2 linked regions of the Paraneptunicella aestuarii genome follow. The protein of the gene in region 1 interacts with the protein of each later gene in a pairwise test. Links are inferred from orthologs where the notes say so. Each region holds a gene or a part of one and is shown on either strand. Other genes may lie near its edges. The genes, in order: hslR and rpsB.

What was found.
Region 2: the proteins of hslR (region 1) and rpsB interact in binary tests that used the Escherichia coli proteins (3 or more experiments, as listed by UniProt). The link is inferred for Paraneptunicella aestuarii from one-to-one orthologs.

What each region holds. Positions count from the first base shown.
Region 1 is NZ_CP074570.1:140,597-147,378, forward strand. The notes cover bases 1,636-4,381. They hold hslR (ribosome-associated heat shock protein Hsp15), read left to right. Parts: upstream 1,636-2,679; coding sequence 2,680-3,084; downstream 3,085-4,381. Other genes in these bases: gspC (type II secretion system protein GspC), read right to left, coding at 1,636-2,145; hslO (Hsp33 family molecular chaperone HslO), read left to right, coding at 3,303-4,199. In the rest of the region: type II secretion system secretin GspD, read right to left, coding at 1-1,214; more of gspC, read right to left, coding at 1,225-1,635; two-component system sensor histidine kinase EnvZ, read right to left, coding at 4,800-6,116; osmolarity response regulator transcription factor OmpR, read right to left, coding at 6,190-6,782. UniProt on the Escherichia coli protein: Involved in the recycling of free 50S ribosomal subunits that still carry a nascent chain. Binds RNA more specifically than DNA. Binds with very high affinity to the free 50S ribosomal subunit. Does not bind it when it is part of the 70S ribosome.
Region 2 is NZ_CP074570.1:1,170,263-1,177,259, forward strand. What follows is about bases 2,199-5,159. They hold rpsB (30S ribosomal protein S2), read left to right. Parts: upstream 2,199-3,295; coding sequence 3,296-4,024; downstream 4,025-5,159. Other genes in these bases: map (type I methionyl aminopeptidase), read right to left, coding at 2,199-2,854; tsf (translation elongation factor Ts), read left to right, coding at 4,176-5,048. In the rest of the region: glnD ([protein-PII] uridylyltransferase), read right to left, coding at 1-2,000; more of map, read right to left, coding at 2,063-2,198; pyrH (UMP kinase), read left to right, coding at 5,252-6,004; frr (ribosome recycling factor), read left to right, coding at 6,019-6,576; uppS (polyprenyl diphosphate synthase), read left to right, coding at 6,609-6,997. UniProt on the Escherichia coli protein: Required for ribosomal protein bS1 (rpsA) to bind to the 30S subunit.

The sequences.
Region 1 (6,782 bases):
ATGACTTTGTCGCGGGCTTGATCGGCTGCTACAGCTAATGAACCAATTGGCACTGTACCGTTGGTAAACTGCTGACCACCGCCTGCTTCTGTTGCCCATTGAACACCCAAACTGGTGCCGTCACCTTCAAAGACTTCTACTATGATGGCTTCAACCAGAACTTGGGCACGGCGTACATCCAACTGGCGAATAACTTCTTGCAGTGAAGCCATCATGTCGGGTTCTGCAGTGATAACCAGTGCATTGGAATCAACATGGGCATCAATACTGATATCTCGACCGCTGTTACGACGACGTGAACCGGCAGCGTTTCCACCTTTGTTTTCTTCTGCACTAATACTGGCGCTTACACCCTGAAGTACCTTCACCAAGTCTTCGGCTTTGGCATATTTCAAGAAAGTAACGCGTGTATTACCATTGGACTCAAGCTCTTTGTCCAAGCGTTCAACCAAGGTAATGATACGTTGTCTGGCTTTGATATCACCACTAACGATAACGCTATTGGTACGGTCATCGGCGACAATCTTGGGTTCCAGATTGGCTGGTGTCGCTTGCTTGGCCTGGGAATTATTGATGCTATCAATAATACGAACCATCTCTGAGGCTGAAGCGTATCTCAGTTTAACTATATCAACTTCACGGTCACCGGCCTGGTCTACACGTTCGATAATTTCTACCAATCGGTTTACTACTGCTGCACGTCCGGTGAGCATCATTACGTTCGATGGGTCGTGACTGATAACGTTACCACCGCCAGCCTGGTCGTTTAATTGGCGCAAAATAGGGGCTAGTTCGCGTACAGGGACGCTATAAACCGGAACCACTCGCGTGATCATTTCATCGCCGTCGAACACCTGACCGTCAATAACCGGAATATTCGATGTTTTGGCGTCTTTGTCGCGAACAACTTTCAGTACGCCACTTGGCATTTCTACAACCGCAAAACCGTACACTTGCAGAACGTTAAGGAAGAATTGGTAATACTGCTCTTCAGAAAGAAGATCGTAACTTCTTACGGTAATTTTACCGCGTACGTTAGGGTCAACAATGATGGTTTTTTTGAGGTTTTTACCAACAATATTAATAAACTCGGTGATTTCAGTGCCTTTGAAATTTGGCGAGTATTCCGCTGCAAAAGCGGGGCTGGCAACTGTCGGTAGTAAGAATACCGATGTCGCTAGCAGGGTTTTTAGGACTTGGGTGATAAGCCTCATTTTCTTATCCTTATTCATCTTGACCTTGTTCAGGAAGTTCAATCAGTACTTCTTCTTCAATGCCATTTCGCATCAAGGTGATTTGTAATTGTTGTGCCCGGGTTAGCACTTCAAACATTTGTTTAGCTTGTTCCTGGTCGGTTAAGTCCAAGCCATTAATGCTGGTAATAATATCGTTGGGTTGTAAAAAGCCTTCGCTAAATAAGCTCTTGTCTTTACCCGGATTAACACGGAAACCTTCGACATCTCCTTCGTTTTGCACTACCTGAATGTCGATGTAATCAACGAACTGTAGGGGTTTGTTACGCACATCATTAAGTTCTTTCAGGGGGACAGGGCTACGGTATTTATTCAGCACTTCGCGTTCAGGTTCTACTTCTCTTGCAACTTGTTCATCAACAAGTTTTTCAAAGTCTTCACCTTCCAGCATTAGCGTTTCCATTCGGGAACCGTTTTGAATGATGATTCGATCTTCGTAAACTTCGTGAACAGTTGCGTTAGTGCCCTCTACTTTCTCACCAATACCATAGGTTACCTGTGTCCCCTTGTTAGCAATAATAGCTGCGCCTGCCTGCGTTTCTGTAGAAGAAACAACACCAGTAAGTGTCAAATTCAAATTAGTCTGGGGTGCGTCGGTAACAACGACTTCTTGTTTCACCGGCTTTTCTTCGGCATTCCCAAACAGGTTTAAGCGTTGAATGCCGTTTATGTTTGCTGATTGTTGCTGGTTATTACGAGGAGTATTTCGAGCACTCTGTTGGTTTTGCGCGCTAGCTTCCTGTTCAGGTTCTGGAATAAACCGCCAGGTTATTTCTGCTGCCAACATCACCAAATAGACAACCAACAGCACGACAACAACAGTATTAATATACTGCTGGTATCGTTGCAAATACTGCCACATCTGATTGATGGAAATTCCGTTAGTTGTCATAAAAATTCGTCTTTTTGTCGTCTAAATTCCGAATGTTGTGCAAATCTCTACCCTGATGCAAGGCTGCACATAATAGATGGTCACAAAAAAGGGTACAACTCTAATGCAGACTAATTACAAAAAAATAACAAGAGAGGCGTTTTTTTTGTCAAATTCCATATACAAGGCATCAAGCTCACGATATCTAAAAGAGCACCAGACTCACACCTTAAGGCAATTCATTGAATGATTGCTGAACAGAAGCCTGTTACGAAATGTAATCGGTAATATATTTGCACATCATTGCTCTTTTGCCTAGAGGTGTTGGTACATTGGCTGGGAAATTATTTTTCTGAGAAAAATTCCAAGTTAGCATCGAAATGCTTAAAAAATGCTCATTCTGCAAAGTTTGTCGATTAAACAGTAGCAGTCAATCTACACTTATTTATATGCAGTAACTTATCATTTTTATAAAACCTGACCCAGTGGCTCGAAGCGCCGTAAAATTGAGGTATAATTCGCGGTCAAGTTGGGTAACTGAATTTTGGATTTATTATGGCTGATAAATCACAACCTTCTGACAATCCTCCGGTTCGCCTGGACAAGTGGTTGTGGGCAGCTCGATTCTTTAAAACGCGAGCTGTTGCCAGAGACATGGTTCAATCTGGTAAGGTTCACTATAACAATGCGCGCTCCAAACCCGGCAAGATAGTCGAGTTGGGTGCTATTGTTGTAATACCTCAGGGTTTCGATAATAAAGAGGTTGTCATTGAGGCTATTACTGACAAGCGTCAGGGAGCCGCTATTGCACAGACTTTATATAGCGAAACGCCTGAGAGTATCGAAAAGCGTGAAAAAAACAGATTGGCTCGCCAAACTCATAGTTTTCATAGCCCCAAACCAGATAACAGACCCGACAAAAAACAGCGTCGTGAGATTATTAAGTTAAAACACAGCTAAATAAGTGTGATTAACTGCAAGTCAGCCACAGAAATTTATCGCAGACTCGCCGTGAATCAATCCTTTGAGGCTCCACAGCCGCTTCGCCGATTCATTAAGTGAAAAGCAGGGCTGAGGGGCTGCTCAAAGCTTTCTGTTACTGATTGATAGTTTGGAACAGCTATTTAGCATAATCAATGGTGTTGAATTATTAGATTTTATGAATTTCCGGAGTTCCCTTGAGTAAACCTACACTAGACCAATTGCATCGATTTATCTTTTCTGATGCCAACATCCGTGGTGAGCTGGTTCAATTGAAAGATAGTTATCATTCCGTATTGGAATCTCATCCGTATCCACTTGCTATACAGCAACTGTTAGGAGAAATGATGCTGGCAACCAGCTTGTTGACAGCAACCTTAAAGTTTAAAGGTGAGGTTAGTTTCCAGATCCAGAGTGAGGGTGGCCTAAAGTATGCGGTTGTCAGTGGTACACATGATCAACAGATGCGAGCGATTGCCCGTTTTGATCAAAGTATCTCGGATCAGTGTTTTACTGAATTGGTTGATAACAAAGGCACTTTGGCGATTACTATCATGCCGGAAAAAGGGCAACAGTATCAGGGAGTGGTTGCTTTGGATAAGCCTTCGTTGGCTGAGTGTCTGGAAGGGTATTTTCAACAATCAGAACAGCTGGCAACAAAAGTGGTATTGCATACTCGTTTAAGAGGTGATGAAGCTGTTGCTGCTGGAATGCTGTTACAAGTGATACCTGAGTCCGATATTTCTCATCAAAATCAAAATGAGAGTTTTGAGCATTTATCCCAGTTAACTCAAACGATTACCTGTGATGAATTGGTGGATTTGCCTGTGGGGGATATTCTTCATCGTCTTTATCATCAAGAAGATGTACAGCTGTATGAACCTGTTCCTGTCACTTTTTCATGTAGTTGTAGCCGCGAAAAGATTGCTAATGCATTAGCCGGGATCCCTAGAGAAGAGCTTTGGGATATTCTGCAAGAAAAGGGTAGTATCGTAACCAACTGCCACTATTGTTTGGCTGAATATCAATTTTCTGCACAAGATATTGAAGAAATGTTTGTTGAAGAAATTGGTGATCCAGATATAAAACATTAAATGTGGTGGTTGAAATTTAGTTTTTGATATTTCAGATTGCCCATTCTCTATTTTTATTTAACCCATTGTTTTTAATGGGTTAAATAATCTATTTTTGTTTTCTTTATTATTATTTTACATTTGTATTTCTTGTTTATAATTTTTAATTCGATATGGAAATCACTTCCCCTCTTTGATTTATTCTAATAGCTGCTAAACTTCGATTATTAACAAGGAGCAGGGAATATACTTATGCTACGAAGTGAAGTTATTAGTACTTGTTTGGTTAATTCTGAATATTTTGATGATATGGAGTCTGCAAAGGTTGCAGTGAAGTCTCTGTTTTTACAGACTTTTCCAAAAGAGGACTTTAAAAAGTGGGATAAATCTATCCCGAATGATGAAGCACAATTTCATATTGAACGACTGCGAAATGAAACAGAAGTAGACTTTAAACACTTGGTAATGTCTCTTTCTCGACCCATTCACACGTCAGTATGATGATAGTGGTTCATTTGTAATGACAAGGCTGAGACCGTGTTGAGATGTTATTTGACGTTGGTTTTCAGGTGTATCCAGTTGTAGGTGCACTCAGGCACTCAGCCTACTATCTTTTTCACTTCATACCTTTTTGTAAGAGCGTTTCCCGTCTAGAGGAAGTGTTACCGTGGCAACAAGACCTTGCTCCGAGTGATTCTGTAATGTAATCGTACCGTTATGTAACTCCACTGCACGTTTAACGATAGCAAGACCTAATCCTGAACCTACTGAACCGCGCGCTTTGTCTCCCTGGGCGAAGGGTTTAAATAAGCCTTCTACATCGCTTTCCGGGATCCCTGTGCCGAAATCACGTACTGCAAAGGTTACGGTTCCCTGTTTAGGGTTATGGCTGGACGTAATAATGATTTCATCACTGCCATATCGAAAGGCATTTTCAATGAGATTATCAAGAATTCTTTTTATAGCGACACGACGAATATTAAAGCTGGGCAATGGATTGAGATCCAACGCAATATGATGGTGCCCTTCTATGTTTCGCGCTTGCACAGCTTCTTGAATGAGTTCGTTAATATCTGTGCTTTCGCTCTTCTCTGAACAATCCTTCCGTACATATTCAGTGAACTGATCGATGATGTCGTTCATATCCTCAATGTCGTGAATAATCCCGTCGCGGATCCATTCTTGATCTTCCGACATCATTTCAGAGGCTAACCTGATGCGTGTTAAAGGGGTGCGTAAGTCGTGTGAAATGCCGGCTGTGAGTAAAGCGCGGTCATCTTCCAGCTGTTTGATACCTTTCGCCATCTGGTTAAAGGTTCGTGTTACTTCGATAATCTCGCTGGTTCCCTCTTCTTTCAGTGGTGGCGGTATTTCGCCTTTGCCAACCGCAATGGCAGCATTGGACAAGGCTTGTAGTGGCCTGTTTAGCCGTCGCACGAATATCCAGCCGCCGGCAACACTCAAAATACCAATCACCAGTAAATAAATGGTGAGTGGTGAAATATCGGCCTCGCCCACTCCAGTCATTGGCACTGTTATCCAGATATTCGGCGCTTGTGGAGGATTTACCCAAAACATATAGGGATCTCCTGGCGTAATTCGAACTTCAGCCGTTCCACCCAGAGCGTCACTCATTTGCTTGGATAAAAACTGGTAATAGGTCGCGTTATCCAACCCGTTCGCTACAGCTCCTGCTTCCGTATAGATACGTATGCCAGTGGCTTCGAAGTATCGTTTGTGGAATGTTGGGCTGAGATGATCAACATCCTGCATGAAGAGGACTTTGATGTGGGTGGCCAGAAGGCTGTTGATTTGCTGATAGCTGGGGCGAATAAAGGTGTAAGTAACCGATAAGTAGGAAACGACCTGATTGATCAGCAAAAGAATGCCAATCAATAGCACGGTTTGACCGAATGCACTTTTAGGTTTTAAGTGCATGGGTTGATTTTTCCTGATAACAAAGCCGCCAAATTTGGCGGCTGATGATGTAATTTCAACGTAATTTCAACAATTAACTGGCTTGTGCTTGTTCTGTACCGTCTGGAACGAAAACGTATCCCAAACCCCAAACAGTTTGAATATAGCGAGGGTTAGTTGGATCTTCTTCAAGCATTCTGCGCAGGCGAGAGACCTGAACATCAATACTCCGCTCTAATGCACTGTAATCACGACCTCGTGCAAGGTTCATCAGTTTGTCTCGTGACAACGGCTCTCTTGGATGGGTCACAAGTGCTTTCAACACTGCAAATTCGCCGCTGGTTAGTGCCATCGGTTGCCCGTTATTGGACATTTCGCGAGTACCCAGGTTTAAGGTGTACTGAGCGAATTGAACAATTTGCTCTTCCTTGGAAGGCGCGCCTGGAGCTTCACTGGTATTGCGACGCAGAACGGCTTTGATTCGCGCTTGCAACTCACGAGGATTAAATGGTTTGGGCAGATAATCGTCAGCACCCATTTCAAGGCCAATGATGCGATCAACTTCTTCGCCTTTGGCTGTGAGCATTATGATTGGGATTTCATTGTTGTTCTGGCGTAGGCGGCGGCAAATTGATAGGCCATCTTCACCCGGTAACATGAGGTCAAGCACCATCAGGTGGAAATTCT
Region 2 (6,997 bases), 1.0 Mb from region 1 along the record:
GGTTTAAAGCGGATGAAATAATCATCGGGAAATTGAGCCCACAGAGACTCGGCATCTTCTAAAGACAGTTGGTTTTCAGTGAGCAACTGTCTGGTTTGTTTGCGGTGTTCATCAATGCGAGATTGCAAATCTACTTTATTTTGCAAACCATTCTCTAATGCTTTACTGGTCAGCAAATAGAGTTCTCTGAGCAAGGATGATTTCCAATCATTCCACAAGGTATCGTTGGTGGCTCGTATGTCTGCCAAGGTTAAGACATACAGATGATCCAGAAAATTCTGATTGCGCATGGCTGTGGCGAATTCCTGAATAACTTCAGGATCATAAATGTCGCGTCGTTGTGCAACCACGGAAAGCACAAGATGGTTTTCAACCAGCCAGGAAATTAGCTTGGTGTCTTCTTCTTCCAAATTGTGCATTTCCGCAAAGGCGGTAACGCATTTGGCTCCAAGCTTGGAGTGATCTCCCCCTCTGCCTTTGGCGATATCATGGAAAATGCCAGCAATAAACAAGAGTTCAGGTTTATCCATGTTGTTGATGATCCTGCCGCAACGCGGGAATGAGTCGTTGCGTGATTCATCGGCAAAATAAGCAAGTTGTTTGATTAAGCGATGGGTATGTTCATCAACTGTATAGGCATGGAATAAGTCGAATTGCATCATGCCAACAATATGATCCCATTGTGGCAAGTACGCCTGCATGATGCCGTGCTTATGCATTAAATCCCAGGGGAGACCAAAGAACCGGATGTCTTTCACCAGCTCTAAAAACAGTTCTCGGCACTCAGGAATTTCACAAAAATACTGAGCTGAGAAAGCACGGCGTCCATTACGTAATAAACGTAGCGTAGCGGAATGAAGTCCTTTGACGTCTGACATATTGGTGAGCAATTTAAAGAACGCCATAATGCGTATAGGACTATCAAACACACGGGAATTCAGCGGATATAACAAGCCATCGCGCAACTCGAAATCGTCGTTAACATGTTCAATAGTGCTCACTTTCAATGGCAAGATGTCTTGCTTGAAATGCTGCAACAACATGCCATTGAGCTCAGCGACACGACGAATAACGCGGAAGAATTCACGCATCATTTTTTCTACCGCAGGTTTGTCGTTACCTTGATCTTGCTCTTCATCGTAGTAACCCAGCTTGCGAGCGATATCGGCCTGATAATCGAACAACAAGCGATTTTCATTACGCTTGGTATGTAAATGCAGCGTGAAACGTATATCCCACAGCTTTTTACGGCAATCGTGTAATTCGGTAAGCTCGTCTTCGGTGAAGTAACCATGCTCAACCAACTCTTTACCGGTAATAACATGGAAGTGCTTCTTGGCAACCCAGCCGATGGTTTGGATGTCGCGTAAACACCCCGGGTTTTCCTTTACATTGGGTTCCAGGTTGTAAGAAGTATCGTTGAACTTGGCATGACGATTTTGTTGTTCTTCGTACTTTGCCAGAAAGAAATCCTGACTACTCCAGAATTTTTTGCTGTGCACTTTATCTTGCAATGCTTCAAAGTTGCTATGGTCGCCAATGAGCAAACGAGACTCGATAAGGTTGGTGGCAATGGTGATATCTTTTCTTGCTAAGTCGAAGGTCTCATTGATAGTACGTACTGACTGACCTATATCCAGCCCGATGTCCCATAACAAGGTGATGAATTCCTGAATCTTCTCTTGCTGATCCTTGCTTAAGGATTTTTTGCTCAGGATTAACAGGTCAATATCGGAGTAGGGTTGTAAATGGCCTCGACCATACCCACCTACAGCAATCAGGCTGATTGGCTGCTGATGCAAATCCATCAAGCGCCAGATGTGACACAGAAGGGCATCGACAAATGCCGCTCTACCTTCAACCAGCGAAACAATGTTTTCTGTGCCATTGTATTCGGAAGTGAGCCAGTCGTAGCAGTTGGCAATACAGGTCTTAAAGGCCTCACGATTTTCAACTGAACTAATCAGTTGAATCTGACTAAGCAAACTATGGCTGCTCATTTACTGCTCCGAAAGGTTAAATAGATAGAGAGTTCCCTGGCGAAGCCTTAAGAAAATAAGTCCTAATGAGAGATAATACGATCGATCGTTTCTTCTTCTCTCAAGGTAAGAATTTCACAACCATTAGCAGTCACTAAAAGCGTATGTTCCCACTGAGCACTTAAGCTACGATCTTTGGTAACCACCGTCCATTCATCACGTAATAGCTTACTGTGACGTTTTCCGGCATTGATCATGGGTTCAATAGTAAAGCACATGCCTTCTTTTAGCACTTCACCAGTGCCAGGTACGCCATAATGCAGGATTTGAGGATCTTCATGGAACGTAGCACCGATACCGTGACCACAGTATTCGCGTACAACTGAGTAATTGTGGCCTTCGGCATGTTTTTGAATAACAGACCCAATATCACCCAAACGGCATCCGGGTTTCACCATTTCAATGCCTTTGTATAAGCATTCTTGAGTCACTGCGATTAAGCGTTCCGCTAGAATCGACGGTTTACCCACAACGAACATTTTAGAGGTATCGCCGTGATAACCATCTTTAATAACAGTGACATCAATATTGAGAATATCGCCGTCTTTCAGCTTTTTATCTGTAGGAATACCATGACAAATCACATGATTCAGTGACGTACAAATGGATTTTGGGAACGGTGGGTGACCATAATTCAACGGTGCAGGAATGGCTTTTTGCTCATTAACAATATAATCATGACAGATGGTGTTAAGTTCGTCTGTCGTGACGCCTTTTTGCACATACTGACCAATCATTTCGAGGACTTCAGCGGCTAAACGACCCGCAACGCGCATTTTTTCGATTTCTTCTGGAGTCTTTATAACAATAGACAAAACGGGATTCTCAGTGTTCGATTTATAGAAATTGCCTGCATTTTAACTAACGGGAGCCCCGCTGTACATGGCTGAGACAGGGGGAAACTAAGGAAAATGACTCATCACTCCCTGTTTTTGCCAATAAAATCAAATTTCTTAATGTTATTGAGAGGGAGTGGAGTAGACACTTCAAGGCATTTTTTGTCAGCAATTCAAGCCTAATCGTAGCCCAACGGTTGTTAAAAATACTAGTTCATGGTATAAAGCGCCGCGCATTTTGGTTGCTGGTTTTTGGCATTAATTTTTGTGCTGACAATCAGGCCATTTATGCGTACATAATTCATTTTTTAACACACACATACATCGACACGACTGTCGGGGTGTTTCGGCGTTGATTTCTATGCCGGGATCGAGAGTTGGGATGTATGGAGGCATAACCCCATATAAGAGGAAAATCTAATGGCTAATGTGTCAATGCGCGACATGCTACAAGCAGGTGTTCACTTCGGTCACCAGACTCGTTACTGGAACCCGAAAATGAAGCCTTTCATCTTTGGTGCTCGTAACCGCGTTCATATCATCAACCTTGAAAAAACCGTTCCAATGTTCAACGACGCAATGAACTTCTTGTCAAGCGTATCTGCCAAGAAAGGTAAAGTATTGTTCGTTGGTACTAAGCGTGCAGCTGGCGAAGCAGTTAAAGAAGCTGCTCAAAAGTGTGACCAATACTACGTTAACAAGCGTTGGTTAGGCGGTATGTTGACTAACTGGAAAACAGTTCGTCAATCAATCAAGCGTTTGAAAGAATTGGAACAGCAATCTCAAGACGGTACTTTCGAGAAAATTACCAAGAAAGAAGCTTTGATGTTGCAAAGAGAGATGGAAAAGCTTGAAAAGAGCTTGGGCGGTATCAAAGACATGGGCGGTCTTCCAGATTGCTTGTTTGTTATCGACGCAAACCATGAGCACATTGCTATTGCAGAAGCGAAAAGCTTGGGCATTCCAGTTGTATCTGTAGTTGATACTAACAGCAACCCGGACAACATCGACTTCCTGATCCCAGGTAACGATGACGCTATCCGTGCTGTACAACTTTACTTGAATGCAGCAGCTGACAGCATCAATGCTGGTCGTAACGATAATATCGAAGTTCAAGCTGAGAGCGACGATTTCGTAGAAGCTGAGTAATAGCTCGCTTGCTCGGATCATCTGCATGGTCTGAAGCAATTAAATAATGAACAGGGGCGTAATGCCCCTGTTTATCAAAGAATTTCTGATGGCAGGTAGTGAGAAGTGCAGCAGCCTGTCGCAATTAAAATTTATCCTGAGGAAAGCAAAAATGGCAGTGACTGCAGCCCTTGTAAAAGAACTTCGTGAGCGTACCGGCGCTGGTATGCTTGACTGTAAAAAGGCACTGGTTGAAACCGATGGTGACATCGAGTTGGCAATTGAAAACATGCGTAAGTCTGGTCAGGCTAAAGCCGCCAAGAAAGCCGGACGTATCGCGGCTGAAGGTGTTATCCTGGCTAAAGTGGCTGACGGTGTTGCCACTATGATGGAATTGAACTGTGAAACTGACTTCGTTGCTCGTGACGAAGGTTTCCTTGCTTTCGGTGACAAGGTATTGAACCTTGCAGCGGCAAACAAAATCAGCGACATCGAAACGTTGAACAGCAGTGAAATCGACGGTACAACTATTTCTGACATGAGAGACACCCTTGTTGCGAAAATTGGTGAAAACATCAATGTTCGTCGTGTTATCTCTGTTGAAGGTGATAACCTGGGTACATACATCCACGGCGGCCGTATCGGTGTTGTTGCTATCCTTAACGGCGGTGATTCTGATTTGGCGAAAGACGTTGCAATGCACGTAGCGGCTAGCAACCCTCAATTCGTTAAGCCTGAAGATGTACCTGCTGAAGTTGTTGAGAAAGAAAAAGAAATCCAGTTGGAAATTGCGATGCAGAGCGGCAAGCCTGCTGAAATCGCAGAGAAGATGGTTCTTGGCCGTATGAAGAAATTCACTGGCGAAATCAGCTTGACTGGTCAACCTTTCGTTAAAGATCCTGGCACAATGGTGGGTGATTTGCTGAAGCAAAACTCTGCTGACGTGATCAACTTCATCCGTTTTGAAGTGGGTGAAGGTATCGAGAAGAAAGAAGAAGACTTCGCCGCAGAAGTTGCAGCTCAAATGGCGGCAGCTAAAAAATAAGTTGTAGTCCGACTTTTGTCTTTAGATGGAGTCGGTTACACTACCAAGAGGCACCTCAGCAGGGGTGCCTTTTCGTAATTGCGGTACTGATTTGGCCTGTTTAGGTTCAATCAGGGTTAAGATGTGGTTATATATAACTAGCGCTTTACTTAACCAAGCTCGTCATTTTAAACGGTAATCTGGTGAAGGGGACATCCGATTCAATGGCCGATTCAGCACAAAACAAAGCAAATGCTAAAGCTAAATACAATCGTATTTTGTTAAAATTGAGCGGTGAAGCGCTTATGGGTCAAGAAGGCTTTGGGATTGATCCTAAAGTTCTAGACCGAATGGCCTCTGAAATTAAGGATATTCTGGCATTAGGGGTTCAAATAGGATTGGTTATCGGGGGCGGTAACTTATTCCGTGGTGAAGGTTTGGCCAAAGCCGGTATGAATCGTGTGGTAGGTGACCACATGGGCATGTTGGCAACCGTAATGAATGGTCTGGCAATGCGAGATGCGTTGCACCGGGCAAATGTTGGAGCCCGGTTGATGTCGGCAATACCTTTGAATGGTGTGTGCGACTCTTATAACTGGGCCGAGGCCATTAGTTTACTACGTGCAGGCAAGGTTGTTATTTTTTCTGCCGGTACAGGTAATCCATTTTTTACTACCGATTCTGCGGCATGTTTGCGCGGTATCGAAATTGAAGCGGACGCAGTATTAAAGGCCACTAAAGTTGATGGCGTTTACGATGATGATCCGGTGAAGAACCCAAATGCAGTGTTACATTCTCGTTTGGGATATCAACAAGTTCTAGAAAAAGAATTAAAGGTAATGGATTTGGCAGCATTTACGCTTGCCAGAGACCACAATTTGCCTATTTGTGTGTTCAATATGAACAAACCTGGCTGTTTGCGTGCAGTAATAGAAGGTGAAGCAGTAGGTACTCTAATTACCAATGAATCAGAATAATTAAGGGGTGAGCAATGATTGATGACATCAAATCTGATGCTGAACAACGCATGGAAAAAACTATCGCGGCATTGAAAAGTAATTTCAGTAAAATTCGTACAGGACGAGCACATCCCAGTCTCCTGGATAGTATTGTCGTGTCTTACTATGGTACTGACACGCCTTTAAGACAGTTGGCTAACGTTATCGCTGAAGATTCCAGAACCCTTGCTTTGACTGTATTCGATAAGAGTGCGACCCAGGCAGTGGAAAAAGCCATCATGATGTCGGATTTGGGCTTGAACCCTATTTCTGCTGGCACCACAATGCGTATCCCTATGCCGCCGCTGACTGAAGAACGCCGTAAAGATCTGATTAAAGTGGTTCGTGGTGAAGCAGAGCAAGGCCGTGTAGGTATTCGTAGTATTCGCCGTGATGCCAACAACGACTTGAAAGAATTGTTGAAGGAAAAAGAGATCTCGGAAGATGAGTCTCGTAAAGGCGAAGAAGTGATTCAGAAGCTAACAGACGCTAATATCAAGCATGTTGATGATCTGTTGGCGATAAAAGAAAAAGAACTAATGGAAATTTAGTCGCTGTATTTTTCTCGATGAGTAATTCTACAATGCCACGTCATGTGGCCATTATCATGGACGGTAATGGACGCTGGGCCAAACAAAAAGGGAAGTTGCGCACTTTCGGGCATAAAGCCGGGGTTGAATCAGTGCGCAGCTCCGTTCGCTATTGTCGTAAGCATAATATTGAATCATTAACTCTATTTGCTTTCAGCAGCGAAAATTGGCTACGTCCTGTTCAGGAAGTGAGTACCTTAATGGAACTATTCAACCTTGTGCTGGGTAGTGAAGTTAAAAAGCTGCATAAAAATGATGTTCGGCTGCGTGTGATAGGTGACATCTCTCGCTTTGACACCAAGTTGGTGAACAAGATCATGGCTGCCGAAGAGCTAACAAAAGATAACACCTCGCTTACCCTGAATATTGCTGCCAATTACGG